3 regions of the Rhizobium sp. N324 genome follow, and region 1 is predicted to be linked to each of the others. Evidence: riboswitches for the same ligand, from Rfam matches in the RefSeq annotation. Region 1 holds a riboswitch; each other region holds the start of a gene.
What was found. A riboswitch is a leader RNA that binds a small molecule or an ion and turns the genes downstream of it on or off. The one in region 1 is predicted to bind cobalamin.
Positions count from the first base shown of each region.

Region 2: it holds a riboswitch for cobalamin, as region 1 does, so the genes downstream of both, cobU (bifunctional adenosylcobinamide kinase/adenosylcobinamide-phosphate guanylyltransferase) here and nrdH (glutaredoxin-like protein NrdH) in region 1, are expected to answer to the same signal.
Region 3: it holds a riboswitch for cobalamin, as region 1 does, so the genes downstream of both, AMK05_RS13570 (ABC transporter substrate-binding protein) here and nrdH (glutaredoxin-like protein NrdH) in region 1, are expected to answer to the same signal.

Region 1 covers NZ_CP013630.1:4,157,343-4,161,739, reverse strand. Annotated here, with positions in the region: gene AMK05_RS20015 (heavy metal translocating P-type ATPase) at 1-1,540, shown strand, start outside; cobalamin riboswitch at 1,962-2,187, shown strand; gene nrdH (glutaredoxin-like protein NrdH) at 2,451-2,672, shown strand; gene nrdI (class Ib ribonucleoside-diphosphate reductase assembly flavoprotein NrdI) at 2,689-3,093, shown strand; gene nrdE (class 1b ribonucleoside-diphosphate reductase subunit alpha) at 3,072-4,397, shown strand, end outside.
Region 2 covers NZ_CP013630.1:2,665,900-2,670,296, reverse strand. Annotated here, with positions in the region: gene AMK05_RS12870 (adenylate/guanylate cyclase domain-containing protein) at 1-95, shown strand, start outside; gene AMK05_RS12865 (chloride channel protein) at 44-1,834, opposite strand; cobalamin riboswitch at 2,116-2,512, shown strand; gene cobU (bifunctional adenosylcobinamide kinase/adenosylcobinamide-phosphate guanylyltransferase) at 2,803-3,327, shown strand; gene cobW (cobalamin biosynthesis protein CobW) at 3,332-4,381, shown strand; gene cobN (cobaltochelatase subunit CobN) at 4,386-4,397, shown strand, end outside.
Region 3 covers NZ_CP013630.1:2,803,953-2,808,349, forward strand. Annotated here, with positions in the region: gene AMK05_RS13565 (FecCD family ABC transporter permease) at 1-953, opposite strand, end outside; gene AMK05_RS13570 (ABC transporter substrate-binding protein) at 959-1,975, opposite strand; cobalamin riboswitch at 2,148-2,404, opposite strand; gene blh (bifunctional sulfur transferase/dioxygenase Blh) at 2,865-4,145, opposite strand; gene AMK05_RS13580 (DsrE family protein) at 4,309-4,397, opposite strand, start outside.

The sequences.
Region 1 (4,397 bases):
AAGCATCCAGTCGCTGACGACGCTGGTGCCGAAGAATGCCTTGCTCGAAGACAATGGCCTGGCGCGGGAGGTGCCGGCGGAAAGCCTTGCCGTCGGCGCGATCATCATGGTGCGCCCGGGCGATCGCATCTCGGCGGATGGCATCATCGTCTCGGGCGAGAGCGCGATCGACGAGGCGCCGGTGACGGGCGAGAGCACGCCGGTGCGCAAGGGTGTCGATGCCGCCGTCTTTGCCGGCACGGTCAATGGCGATGTCGTGCTTAGGGTTCGCGTCACGGCGGCGGCTGCCGACAATACCATCGCCCGCGTCGTCAAGCTGGTGGAAGAGGCGCAGGAATCGAAGGCGCCGACGGAACGTTTCATCGATCGGTTCTCGCGTTACTACACGCCCGGCGTGGTGCTGGTCGCAGCCCTGGTGGCGGTCGTTCCGCCGCTCCTTTTTGGCGGCTCGTGGAGCGAATGGATCTATAAGGGCCTTGCCATTCTGCTGATCGGTTGCCCTTGCGCGCTTGTCATCTCGACGCCGGCGGCGATTGCGGCCTCGCTTTCAGCAGGCGCCCGGCGGGGGCTGCTGATGAAGGGCGGCGCGGTGTTGGAAACGCTCGGCAAGGTGACGATGGTCGCCTTCGACAAGACAGGCACGCTGACGGAAGGCAAGCCGCAGGTCACCGATCTCGTTTCCTTCGGATTGAGCGAGGCGCAGGTCTTGTCGCGCGCGGCGGTGCTGGAGCAGGGCTCCAGCCATCCCCTGGCGCTGGCGATCCTCAACCGCGCCAGGGCGGACGGTGTTCCCGTGCCGCCGGCTTTCGAACTGGAAGCGTTGCCGGGCAAGGGTGTCAGCGGCAAAGTCGGCGGTGAGACGCTCGATCTGCTGTCGCCATCCGCTGCTCGCGAGCGCGAAGCACTCGATGGCGACAAGGATGCACGCATTACCGCATTGAACGACGAGGGCAAGAGCGTGTCGGTGCTGCTCGTCAATGGCGCGGCAGCCGGCCTGATCGCCATGCGCGATGAACCGCGCGAGGATGCCGAGGCCGGGCTTTCCTCGCTCCGCTCGGCCGGCGTCAAGGCGATGATGCTGACCGGCGACAACAAACGAACGGCGGCCGCCGTTGCCGGCATGCTCGGCATCGACTGGCGCGGCGAGATGATGCCCGAGGACAAGCAGCGGGTCGTCGGCGAATTGAAGCGTCAGGGATTCATCGTCGCCAAGGTCGGCGACGGCATCAACGACGCGCCGGCGCTGGCCGCCGCCGATATCGGCATCGCCATGGGCGGCGGCACCGATGTGGCGCTGGAGACCGCGGACGCCGCCGTGCTGCACGGCCGCGTCGGCGACGTGGCGCGGATGATCGAACTGTCGAAACGGACGATGCGAAATATCCTAGAGAATATCACCATCGCGCTCGGTCTGAAGGCGGTGTTCCTGGTGACGACCATTGCCGGCATCACCGGCCTCTGGCCGGCGATCCTCGCCGATACCGGCGCTACCGTGCTGGTGACGATCAACGCGCTGCGATTGCTTCGCGTAAAGGGATGAATGTTTTTCCGGGGGCGGCGTGAAGACTGCTGCCGGTTCGGGCCTGATCGAGAAGCGAAAACAGCGGAGCCGATCCTCAGTCAGGCCGGCTTTCGGTTTGCCGACAAAGTCTCCTCCGTCATGCTCGGCCTTGTGCCGAGCATTTAACCACGGCAATTTCCTGACAGGAAAACATTTATTTTCAAATACTTAATTGATCGTCCGTAGATCCTCGGCACAAGGCCGAGGATGACGTCACGGGTTTGGCCGTGGTTTGTCAGCAGCCTGGGAGCCGACCAGGCTGCCCTGCTCATCACGGCCTTCTCCGCAGTTCGTTTTGTTTAAGCCTTTATTATCCATGTTTTTCACAGGAACGCAGTGATTTCAAACCTGCCGTAACGAGATGTGCAAACCACCCGTTGACGCGATTTTGGATTCAGATACTATATCTAGTGTTCAAGGTTCCTTCGATTCGTCAGGATCGCAGGCTAAGACGGGAATACGGTGCGTTTCGCCATAACGGCGCAACAAGGCCGGAGCTGCCCCCGCAACTGTGAGCGGCGAGCAACTGTCCGATTTCAGGTCACTGAGGCATGATGCCTCGGGAAGGCTGGGGCAGGGTGCTTCGACCCGCGAGCCAGGAGACCTGCCTTGAACTAGATGTCCACCGGCGGGGTGTCCGGAAGGTCGCGTGCATGAAAGCGGAATGATCCGCGCCTGTTGCGCTGCCCCGAACGTCCGCATGAGCACTTCGGGGTTGAAGTCATGTCCAGAATATCAAGGCCGCCGCCCGCGCAAATCCCGAAAGGGATCGTATCAGGCGTTTAAAGCGCCGACTTTGCCAGATCACCATCAAAACGTTGCCCCGGACGTCGCAAGGCGCCCGATCCCAGTATTGCGTCCTGAATTCTTTGACATCACGAGGAACATGATGAGCGTTACCGTCTACAGCAAACCCGCCTGCGTCCAATGCACCGCCACCTATCGCGCCCTCGACCGTCTGGGCGTCGATTACGACATCGTCGATATCTCGCAGGATGCCGAAGCGCTCGATCGCGTCCGCAGCCTCGGCTACATGCAGGCCCCCGTCGTCATCGCCGGTGAGCGGCATTGGGCGGGTTTCCGTCCCGACATGATCAGCGCGCTCTCCTGACCCGAGGGAAAAGGCGATGGGGCTGATCGTTTATTATTCCAGCCGATCCGGCAATACCCATCGCTTTGTCGCCAGGCTTGGATTGCGCGCGGCGCGCATTCCGGCGGGCGGTGCGGACGCATTCCCTATCCGCGAACCCTTCGTGCTTGTTGTGCCGACCTATAGCGGCGGCGACGGCAAGGGCGCCGTTCCCAAACAGGTGATCCGTTTCCTGAACGATGCGGAGAACCGTGGACTCCTCCGCGGCGTGATTGCCGCGGGCAACAGCAATTTCGGCGAGACATACGGGCTCGCCGGCGACGTGATCTCGCGCAAATGCCAGGTGCCTTACCTCTACAGGTTCGAGCTCATGGGCACGGAGGAGGATGTCGCCAACGTCAAACACGGAATGGAACGGTTTTGGACACGGGAACAACTCTGACGCGGGATGCGGGCGCAAAACCGCATAACACTTTTGCTCATCCCACCGGCGAACGCCCTTTGAAAGCGGCGGAAGCGCTCGATTATCACGCGCTGAACGCCATGCTGAACCTCTATGACGATGAGGGACGGATCCAGCTCGACAAGGACCGCTTGGCGGCCAAGCAGTATTTTCTGCAGCATGTGAACCAGAACACCGTGTTCTTTCACAATCTGAGGGAAAAGCTCGATTACCTCGTGACCGAGGGCTATTACGAGCAGGAGGTGCTCGACCAGTATTCCTTCAATTTCGTCCGCGACCTGTTCGACCACGCCTATGCCAGGAAGTTCCGCTTCCCGACCTTCCTCGGCGCCTTCAAATATTACACCAGCTATACGCTGAAGACCTTCGACGGAAAGCGCTATCTCGAGCGCTACGAGGATCGCATCTGCATGGTGGCGCTGACCCTGGCGCGTGGCGACGAGGCGCTTGCCCGCGACATGGTCGACGAAATCATTTCCGGCCGTTTCCAGCCGGCAACGCCGACCTTCCTCAATGCCGGCAAGAAGCAGCGTGGCGAACTCGTTTCCTGCTTCCTGCTGCGGGTCGAGGACAATATGGAATCGATCGGCCGGTCGATCAATTCGGCGCTGCAATTGTCGAAGCGTGGCGGCGGCGTGGCGCTGTCGCTGACGAATATCCGTGAGGCCGGCGCGCCGATCAAGCAGATCGAGAACCAGTCGTCGGGCATCATCCCCGTCATGAAGCTGCTCGAAGACTCGTTCTCCTATGCCAACCAGCTCGGTGCACGCCAGGGGGCGGGCGCCGTCTATCTCAACGCCCATCACCCCGATATCATGCGCTTCCTCGACACCAAGCGCGAGAATGCCGACGAGAAGATCCGCATCAAGACGCTGTCGCTCGGTGTCGTCGTGCCCGACATCACCTTCGAACTCGCGAGGAACAACGAGGACATGTACCTGTTCTCGCCCTATGACGTAGAGCGCGTCTACGGCCTGCCCTTCACCGAGATTTCGGTGACGGAAAAGTATCGCGAGATGGTGGCGGATGCCCGCATCTCGAAGAAGAAGATCAAGGCGCGTGAATTCTTCCAGGTGATCGCCGAGATCCAGTTCGAGAGCGGCTATCCCTACATCATGTTCGAGGACACGGTGAACCGGGCAAACCCGGTTGCGGGTCGCATCTCCATGAGCAATCTCTGCTCGGAGATCCTGCAGGTGAGCGAGGCGAGCGAATATAACGACGACCTCTCCTACAAGCACCTCGGCAAGGATATTTCCTGCAATCTCGGCTCGCTGAATATC
Region 2 (4,397 bases), 1.5 Mb from region 1:
ACGTCTTCAAGATCGCCGACGCCGGGGCAACGCAAGCGATGGGTCAGATCTCGCCCGAGACCTCTCGGCGGCGGCGGTCGAGTTCTTCGCTGTAACGGCGCAGCGTATAACTTTCGCTGAGCTGGCCGACCACCTTCCGTTCGATCAGGTTGTTGACGACGGCGAGTGCTTCGCTTTCGCTCTTGTCGAAGATCGCCGCCGCCTGGCGGGCATTCATCTGCGGCTGCAGGAAATCGTTGCGATAGTGGATGAAGTCGGCCAGCGTCTTGCCCTCGTCCTGGGTGTCAGTCGGATTGGCGTAGATCTCCGGCACCAGCACGAGGCCGGCATATTTGTCGCTCTCCTCGACGAGGATGACACGCTGGGTCGAGCCGATCGGGAAGGCCTGCTTGAATTCCTCCAGCGAAATGCCCGCTCTTGCCGTTTTGACGTCGGCGCGCATCAGCTTGTCCACCGTCAGGTTGCGGATCCAGCCGACGTCATGGGCGCTGCGGATGCTTTCGCCGCGCAGATGGAAGCGCCATGTGGCGAAGGAGTAGCCGAAGGTCGAGCGCACGACGAGCGAGGAGGTGATGACGGCGGCGAGCACCAGCGCCGTGATCGGGAAGTCGCCGGTAATTTCGAGCGCCAGGAACGTCATCGTCAGCGGCCCGCCGATGACGGCGACGGCAAGCGAACTCATGCCGACCACGGCATAGATGACCGGCGTCAGCGTCGCATCAGCGAAATAGGGACCGCAATAGGCAAAGAGCTTGCCGAGCAGGGCGCCCATGAACAGCGAGGCGAAGAACAGGCCGCCCCTGAAGCCCGAGCCGATCGAGATCGCCGAGGCCAAGGATTTCAACAGGAGGAGGCCGACCAGCGCCGGGATGGCCACGTCGCGGGAAAGGTTGAGATGCAGCGCGCCGTGGCCGGCCGACAGCACCTGCGGCGAGATCATCGCCAGCAGCCCGACGATGATACCGCCGAGGGCGGGACGGAAGGGCGGGGCGATCGAGCTCTTGCGTGCCAGTTCTTCGACGAAGGAGACGCCCTGCATGATCAGGATACCGACGCCGGCGCAGCAGGCGCCAAGCAGCAGCGCCGGGATATAATCGGCCGGCACGACCGCGCCGAAGCTGCCGATATCGATGGTGAAATCGCCTTCGGCCAGCAGCCTTGCGATCAAAGTGGAAACGAGGGCCGAGACGACCACAGGGGTCAGCGACACGATCGTATAGGTACCGATGATCAGCTCGAAAGCATAGAAGGCGCCGGTCAGCGGCGCGTTGAAGGCGGCGGCGATGGCACCGGCTGCGCCGCAGCCGACGAGGATGCGCAGATCCGAGCGGCGGAGCTGCAGTTTCAGGCCGAATTTCGAGGCGAGGCCGGCGGCAAGCTGGGTGTAGCCGGCCTCCAGGCCGACGGAGGCGCCGAAGCCGTTGGAGATCAGGTTCTGCACAGCGACGATGATGCTGTCGGTCAAGGACAGGCGGCCGCCATGCAGCGCATTGGCCTCGATCGGGTCGACCATCGGTTTCTTGCGGCGCTTGGCCAAAATGAAGAGCAACAGCCCGAGCAGAATGCCGCCGATGACGGGGGCGGAGAGCAGCAGCAGCTTGTCGTCGATCACCGACGAGCTCAGCCTTTCGCTGTCCGGTATGCCGAAGACCAGCTGGTGCAGCTCATTCGAAACGTAGCTCATGCCGGTGACCGCAAGCCCTGAGGCGATGCCGACGACGGCGCCCGCCAGCGACAGGCCGACTTCGCTGCGGCGAGTCAGAGCGCGCAGCCGCCCCGGGTCGAAGAAGACACGCAGCGCACGGAAACGGCGCCGATCCAATTTCATAAGCATGGCTAGACAACTAGGCGGAGAGAGGCCCGGTCAAGGGCGGGGGTGCTGTCCGCTTGCGATGGAATTGCGGCAAAAACCCGGCGGTCGGGCTAAATTTTTATGACGTAAGCTACTGATCTAAGAAGACTTTCTAGCTAGAATAAGTCGTTTTTATGCGACACCCTCTTTCGGCCGGCCAGCTTCGCAGTCACACCAAGGCCGTTGACTCCATCCCCAGGCTTGCCTAACCATCCCTCAACGGATGGTCGTTTGGCCATCCCACGAGGATGGTCATCTGACCATCCTCGGATATAACGGATGGTTCCGGATCGGTGTTATGCCTTTCCGGATGAAAAGGGAATGTGACGGGGCGGACCCAAACCGGGCGCCTTCATCACAGCCGACCCCGCGACTGTAGAGCGGTCAGGGTCTTCCATCCGGCATCCAGCCCTTCCGGCCGGCAGTCTGCAATGGTGCAGGCGGGCAGGGCGGGCGACATGCCGGAAAAGCCACTGGACATGCATTGTGATCAACCGGGGTCGGACGCCTCTATTTCTACGAATCGTCCACCTCTTCACCGATGCGGCCGGGAAGGCGAGGCAGATCCGCCGGCACGATCAGGGGCGACCGGTTTCCGGTCTGCCCCGATTGCGGCCGACAACCGCGAGCCAGGAGACCTGCCATTCGTGCCGGGCGAGAAGCCCAACCCTGGGCAAGAGACCCGCTGCCAGCACGGAGGTTGTTTTGGCTGAACGATTGAATTCGGCGCTGCCTTGTGTGGTGCGTATGGATTTCCCCTTCTCCCCCGCGGGGAGAAGGTGGCCCGAAGAGGGGGCCGCACGGCGCCTCCGTCATTTTGCCCTTCGCTTGTGCTCAGTGCATTCGCGGCTTCGCCGCTCACCCCCTCAACCGCCTGCCGGCACCTTCTCCCCGCTGGGGAGAAGAGGGATGTGGCGCCGCCGCGCCCTCTCTAGCGGGAGCGCTTGCGTATGACGATCGCTTCGACCAACACCACCTTTATCCTCGGCGGCGCACGCTCCGGCAAATCCCGCTTTGCCGAAAACCTTGTCGTTTCAACCGGCCTCGACCGCCACTATCTCGCGACCGGCCGGGCCTGGGACGACGAGATGCAGGCGCGCATTGCCCAGCACAGGACCGATCGCGGCCTCTCCTGGACGACGCATGAGGAGCCGCTCGATCTCGTTGGCAAGCTTGCCGCCATCGACGGCGAGGGGCGTATCGTGCTGATCGACTGCCTGACGCTCTGGGCCACCAATCTGATGATGGAGGAGCGGGATATGACCGCGGAGTTTACGGCGCTCGCTGATTTCCTGCCTGACGCGAAGGCGCGGCTCGTTTTCGTTTCCAACGAGGTCGGCCTCGGCATCGTGCCCGACAATCGCATGGCGCGGGATTTTCGCGATCATGCCGGCCGTCTCCACCAGATGATCGCGGCAAAGGCCGCCGGAGTCTATTTCATCGCGGCAGGATTGCCGCTGAAAATGAAGGGTTAAATCCATGAACCAGCAGAAAATTCCCGCAACCGTCATCACCGGTTTCCTTGGCGCCGGCAAGACGACGATGATCCGCAATCTGCTCACCAATGCCGGCGGCAAGAAGATCGCGCTGATCATCAACGAGTTCGGCGATCTCGGCGTCGACGGCGAGGTGCTGAGGGGCTGCGGCGCAGAAAACTGCAGCGAGGACGATATCATCGAGCTGACCAATGGCTGCATCTGCTGCACAGTTGCCGACGACTTCATCCCAACGATGACAAAGCTCCTGGAACGGGAACAGCGGCCCGACCATATCGTCATCGAAACCTCCGGCCTTGCTTTGCCGCAGCCGCTGGTCGCGGCCTTCAACTGGCCTGACATCCGCACCCAGGTCACCGTCGATGGCGTCATCACGGTGGTCGACAGCGCCGCCGTCGCCGCCGGCCGCTTCGCCGACGACCACGATGCTGTCGAGGCAGCGCGGAGTGAGGATGAATCGCTCGATCACGAGAGCCCGATCGAGGAGCTGTTCGAGGATCAGCTCACCTGCGCCGATCTGATCGTGCTCAACAAGACCGACCTGATCGACGTGGCCGGTCTTAGCCGGGTGCGCGACGAGGTCGCTTCCCGCACTGCACGCAAGCCGGCAATGATCGAGGCGAGGAACGGCGAGGTGCCGGCCGGCATCCTGCTCGGTCTCGGCATCGGCACGCAGGACGATATCGCCAATCGCAAGTCGCATCACGAACTCGAGCATGAGGACGGCACACCGCACGATCATGACGAATTCGATAGCTTCGTCGTCGATCTCGGCCCGGTCGCCGATATTGCCAGTTTCGTCGAGGCGCTGAAGAGCATCATATCAACCCATGACGTGCTGCGCCTCAAGGGCTTCGTCGACGTTGCCGGCAAGCCGATGCGCCTGCAACTCCAGGCCGTCGGCAGCCGCATCGACCACTATTTCGATCGCGCCTGGACGCCTGGGGAACAGCGCGGCACACGTCTCGTCGTCATCGGCCTGCATGAGATGGATGAGGCTGCTGTGCGGATGGCGATCGAGGCGCTGGTATAAACGGATGCATCTGCTT
Region 3 (4,397 bases), 1.4 Mb from region 1:
AGGACTTGCTGCGGGATGATGATGCGCGAGACGATATCGGCGCCGACCATGTAGATCGCGCCGCCGAGTGCTGTTGCCGGCAGCAGCCGCCGATGGCCCGGCCCGACGAGAAAGCGGGCGGCATGCGGAATGACCAGGCCGACGAAGCCGATCGACCCGACCATGCTGACGACACTTGCCGTCATCGCCGCCGTCAGGCCGAACAGCAGGATCTGGACGCGGCGCACGGCAATGCCGAGCGAGGCCGCGGCATCCGTGCCGAAGGCGAAGGCATCGAGCGCCCGGACATGGGCCATGCAGATGACAAAGCCGGCAAGCGCGATCGGCACCGAGAGATAGACATCCGGCCAACGCACACCGCTGAGCGAACCCAGAAGCCAGAACAGGATGCCGCGCGCCTGCTCAGCATTCGCCGAGGTCGTCACGATGTAGGAGGTCAGCGCATTGAAGAGCTGCGAGCCGGCGACGCCGCACAGGATGATGCGCTCGCCTGTTCCCCCTGCCCCCGTCGCCAGGAAGCCGACCAGCAGAAAGGCGACGACCGCGCCGATGAAGGCGCCGCTCGACAGGCCGAGAACACCGTAGCCGAAGCCGAGGATCATCACGCAGACCGCTCCCGTCGAGGCGCCGGCGGAGATGCCGAGCACATAGGGTTCGGCCAGCGGATTGCGCAGCAGCGCCTGCAGCACGGCGCCGCAGAGCGAGAGCGACGCGCCGGCGCTGGCCGCGACGAGCGCCCGGCTCAGCCGATAATCCCAGACGATGCCCTGGTGAATGCGGCTGAGTTCGAATTGCGTGCCGAACAGCCGGTTGGAGACCGCCTCCGCCGTCGTCGCCAGCGGGATCGCGATCTCGCCGATCGAAACCGCAACGCTGATCATCAGCCCAAGAAGGAGAAAGGCAGCAATGGTGAGCGCGCCAAGCGCCCACCATCCCTGCCGCCTGGCCGACATTGCCTTCACTGCGACAGGCCGAAGGACTTGATGCCCTCCGCCAATGTCTCGATGCCGTCGATCGTGCGGATCGTCGGGTTCATCGATTGCGCATCCATCATCACGAAGTGCCTGTTCTTGACCGCATCCAGTTCCTTGGTGACAGGATCGTTCTCGAGGAAATCGATCTTCACCTTGGGATCGTCGGCGGCGTAGCGGCGCCGATCCATGGTCGCGAGCACGATGACGGCGGGGTTCGCCTGCGCGATGGTTTCCCAGCCGACCAGCGGCCATTCCTCCTCGGTGGTGACGACGTTTTTCGCGCCGATCGTCTTCAGTATATAGGCCGGAGCACTGTTCTTGCCGGCGATGAAGGCGTCACCATTGACCTCTTTGCTGGAGAACCAGAAGACGACCGGCAGGTTCTTGCCGGATGCGCCCGCTATCGAGGCGACGGCATCGGCCTCGCGCGTCTTCAATTCAGCGATCAGCGCATCGCCGCGCGCCTTCACGTCGAAAATTTCAGAGAGCTCGGCGATTTCGCGATAGATCAGTTCCATCGTGAACAACTCCCCACGCACGCCGTCGCCGCCATCGGTGTTGACCTTAGCGACGCAATCGGCCGGCGAAAGATAGGTATTGATCCCGAGATCCTGGAACTGCTCCCGCTTGCCGACCGAGCCTTGCGCACCGACATGCCATTCGAACTCGGCCGCCACCAGGTCTGGCTCCTGCCCGACGACGGATTCGAAGCTCGGATCATTGTCGGCGAGACGCTTTATCCTGCTGTTGGCTTCGGCATATCGCGGCAGCACGGGACCGACCCAGACGGCCGTGCCGGCGATCTTGTCGGCAAGGCCGAGCGAGAAAAGAATTTCGGTCATGCCCTGGCCGATCGAAACGATCTTCGACGGCGCCTTCTGGAAGGTCACCTGCTCACCGCAATTGGCGATGGTCAAAGGATATTGGGTGGCGGCAAGGCTCGGTGCCGCAAGGCCGATCAGCCCGAAGGCAAATGTCATGGTGGCGAGAATCTGGCGCATGAAAACCTCGATTGAAGGAAAAGGCACGGTTATGCCGCACGCGCGGCCGAAGGCACGCTGACACGTGCACTAACCGCAGGAGGCCCAATCGAGACGGATGCATGCCGAAATTCGGCGAAGGTTCAGAAGGTCAATCATGTCTGTTCCTTGTCCGGGCATCCCCGCCCGGTTGATTGGATCGTGATTGACGGCAGGTCTCCTGGCTCGCGGATATAAGTCGCGTCATCCGCCTTCCCGCGATATCTCGCAGTGGCCGGGCCATAAGCCCTTCAGAAATGACCGATCGCTGGCCACACCTGAGATGATCGACAATCCGCTTACAGTTGCGGGGGCAGCCACGGTCTCGGTCCCTTACTGGGTCGTCCTCACCGCGTTCCCTATTAATCCCCTTGGAGTCATCTTCAGGGAACCGTCGCCCCCAGTTACGTCGCCTGCCCGCACGACGTCAATGATTATTGCGGAGGATTGGGTCTGGTGGGCGAAAAATGGAGACGCACCGTCGGAGCGCTGTCGGCCGGTATAATGCCAGCATCCTCATCCCCAGGATGGGGCTCTCTTAAGCATCCTCCCATTCCCACTGTCGTGGGCGCGGCATCCAGCAACCTCCCTCATGCTGAGCTGCGCAGCCCGAAAGGGCGAAGCCTCGAAGCACGCCGCAACGCTGCTCCTTGCCAAAAACGCATCCCGCTCTGCGAATGGAGCACCCGCCTCGCCTTTCGAGGCTTCAGCCTTCGGCTTCCGCACCTCAAGATGAGGCTCTCTTGAGCGTCGACACAAGATCCTCCCGTTCCCGCCGTCGTGGGTGCGGCACCCTCCGATCTTCCTTATGCTGAGGCGCGCAGCCGAGAGGGCGAAGCCTCGAAGCACGCACCGCAACGCTGCTCCGTTCCTACAACGCATCCAGCGGTATCTTCAGATACCGCCGCCCGTTCGCCTCCGGCTCGGGCAGCCGCCCGCCGCGGATGTTGACCTGCAATGCGTGCAGCATCAGCTTCGGTTTCGGCAGCGTGCGGTCGCGCGCCTGGCGCAGCGCCACGAAGCCGGCCTCGTCGATGCCTGATATATGCAGATTGGCGCGCTTCTGGGCGGCTACCGTGCTTTCCCAGCGCGGGTGACGGCCGCCGGGTTGATAGTCGTGGCCGGAAAAGAGCCGGGTCTCCTCGGGCAGCGACAGGATGGCCTGGATCGAGTGCCAGAGGGCGCTGGCGCTGCCGCCGGGAAAATCGGTGCGCGCCGTGCCCGAATCCGGCGTGAATACCGTGTCATGCACGAAGGCGGCGTCACCGATCACATAGGTCACCGAGGCAAGGGTATGGCCGGGCGAGAACATCACTCGGGCTTTGAGCCCGCCGATCTCGAACGTGTCGCCATCGGTAAACATCCGGTCCCATTGCGAGCCGTCGGTTTCGAGTGCCGGCCAGTTGTAGATCTCCTTCCAGAGCACCTGCACGTCGGTGACATGGGCGCCGATCGCCGTCGGCGCGCCGGTCTTTCCTTTGAGATAGTGCGCGGCGGAGAAATGGTCGGCATGCGGATGCGTGTCGAGGATCCACTCGACCGTCAACCCTTCGCTGTCGATATGCGCGAGGATGGCGTCGGCATTGGCCGTTCCGGTCGCGCCCGACATCTCGTCGAAATCGAGCACCGGGTCGATGATGGCGCAACGTTTCGTCACCGGGTCGGCGACGACATATTGCACACTGCAAGTGCGCGGCTCGAAGAAGGCCTTCACCTCAGCCGCCTGCCCTGCCCGCTTTTCCAGCCAGCGGCGCGCGCCGGCAAGATCGAAGCCGAGGTTTTGACCGAAGGCCTCGACATCCCCCGGCGGCATCCGCCCGTCGAGCACCTCTCCCAGCACATAGAGCGTCAGCGCCCGCGTGCCGCTCTTGCAATGAGCGACGACCGGCCCCTTCACCTGCGTCATCGCCGTCTGGAAGGCGCGGATATCGGCCTCGGTGATCTCGGCCCCTTTCACCGGCACGAAGCTGTAGTCGAGCCCCGCGGCGGCGGCGGACGCCTTTTCCGCCGCATTGCCGGGCTGCCCCGGCTCCTCGCCATCCGGCCGGGCGTTGATGACGCCGGCAAAGCCGCCTGCCGCAAATGCGGCAAAGCCGGCGGCATCGGGCTGCCCCGCCACCGATATCAGTTCATTGACCCTCACGGATATCATCGAAGCCCCCGCGCCGCCTGCATCATGCAGCATCGCACGTATATCGATACAATCTCACGACTATATCGCCGAGCGCAAGAATAGTCGCTACACACTTCTTCGCGCCTGCCTCGGGTCGGCAAATACAGACGCAAGACGATCCTCGCCCGGCGAGTGCAGCCCGTTAAAACGATAGCGTCGCTGCGCCCTGTTTGATCTCGGCATGCATGGCGCTGGCGCCGACGATAACGACGCCGTCGAGCATGTCTTCCT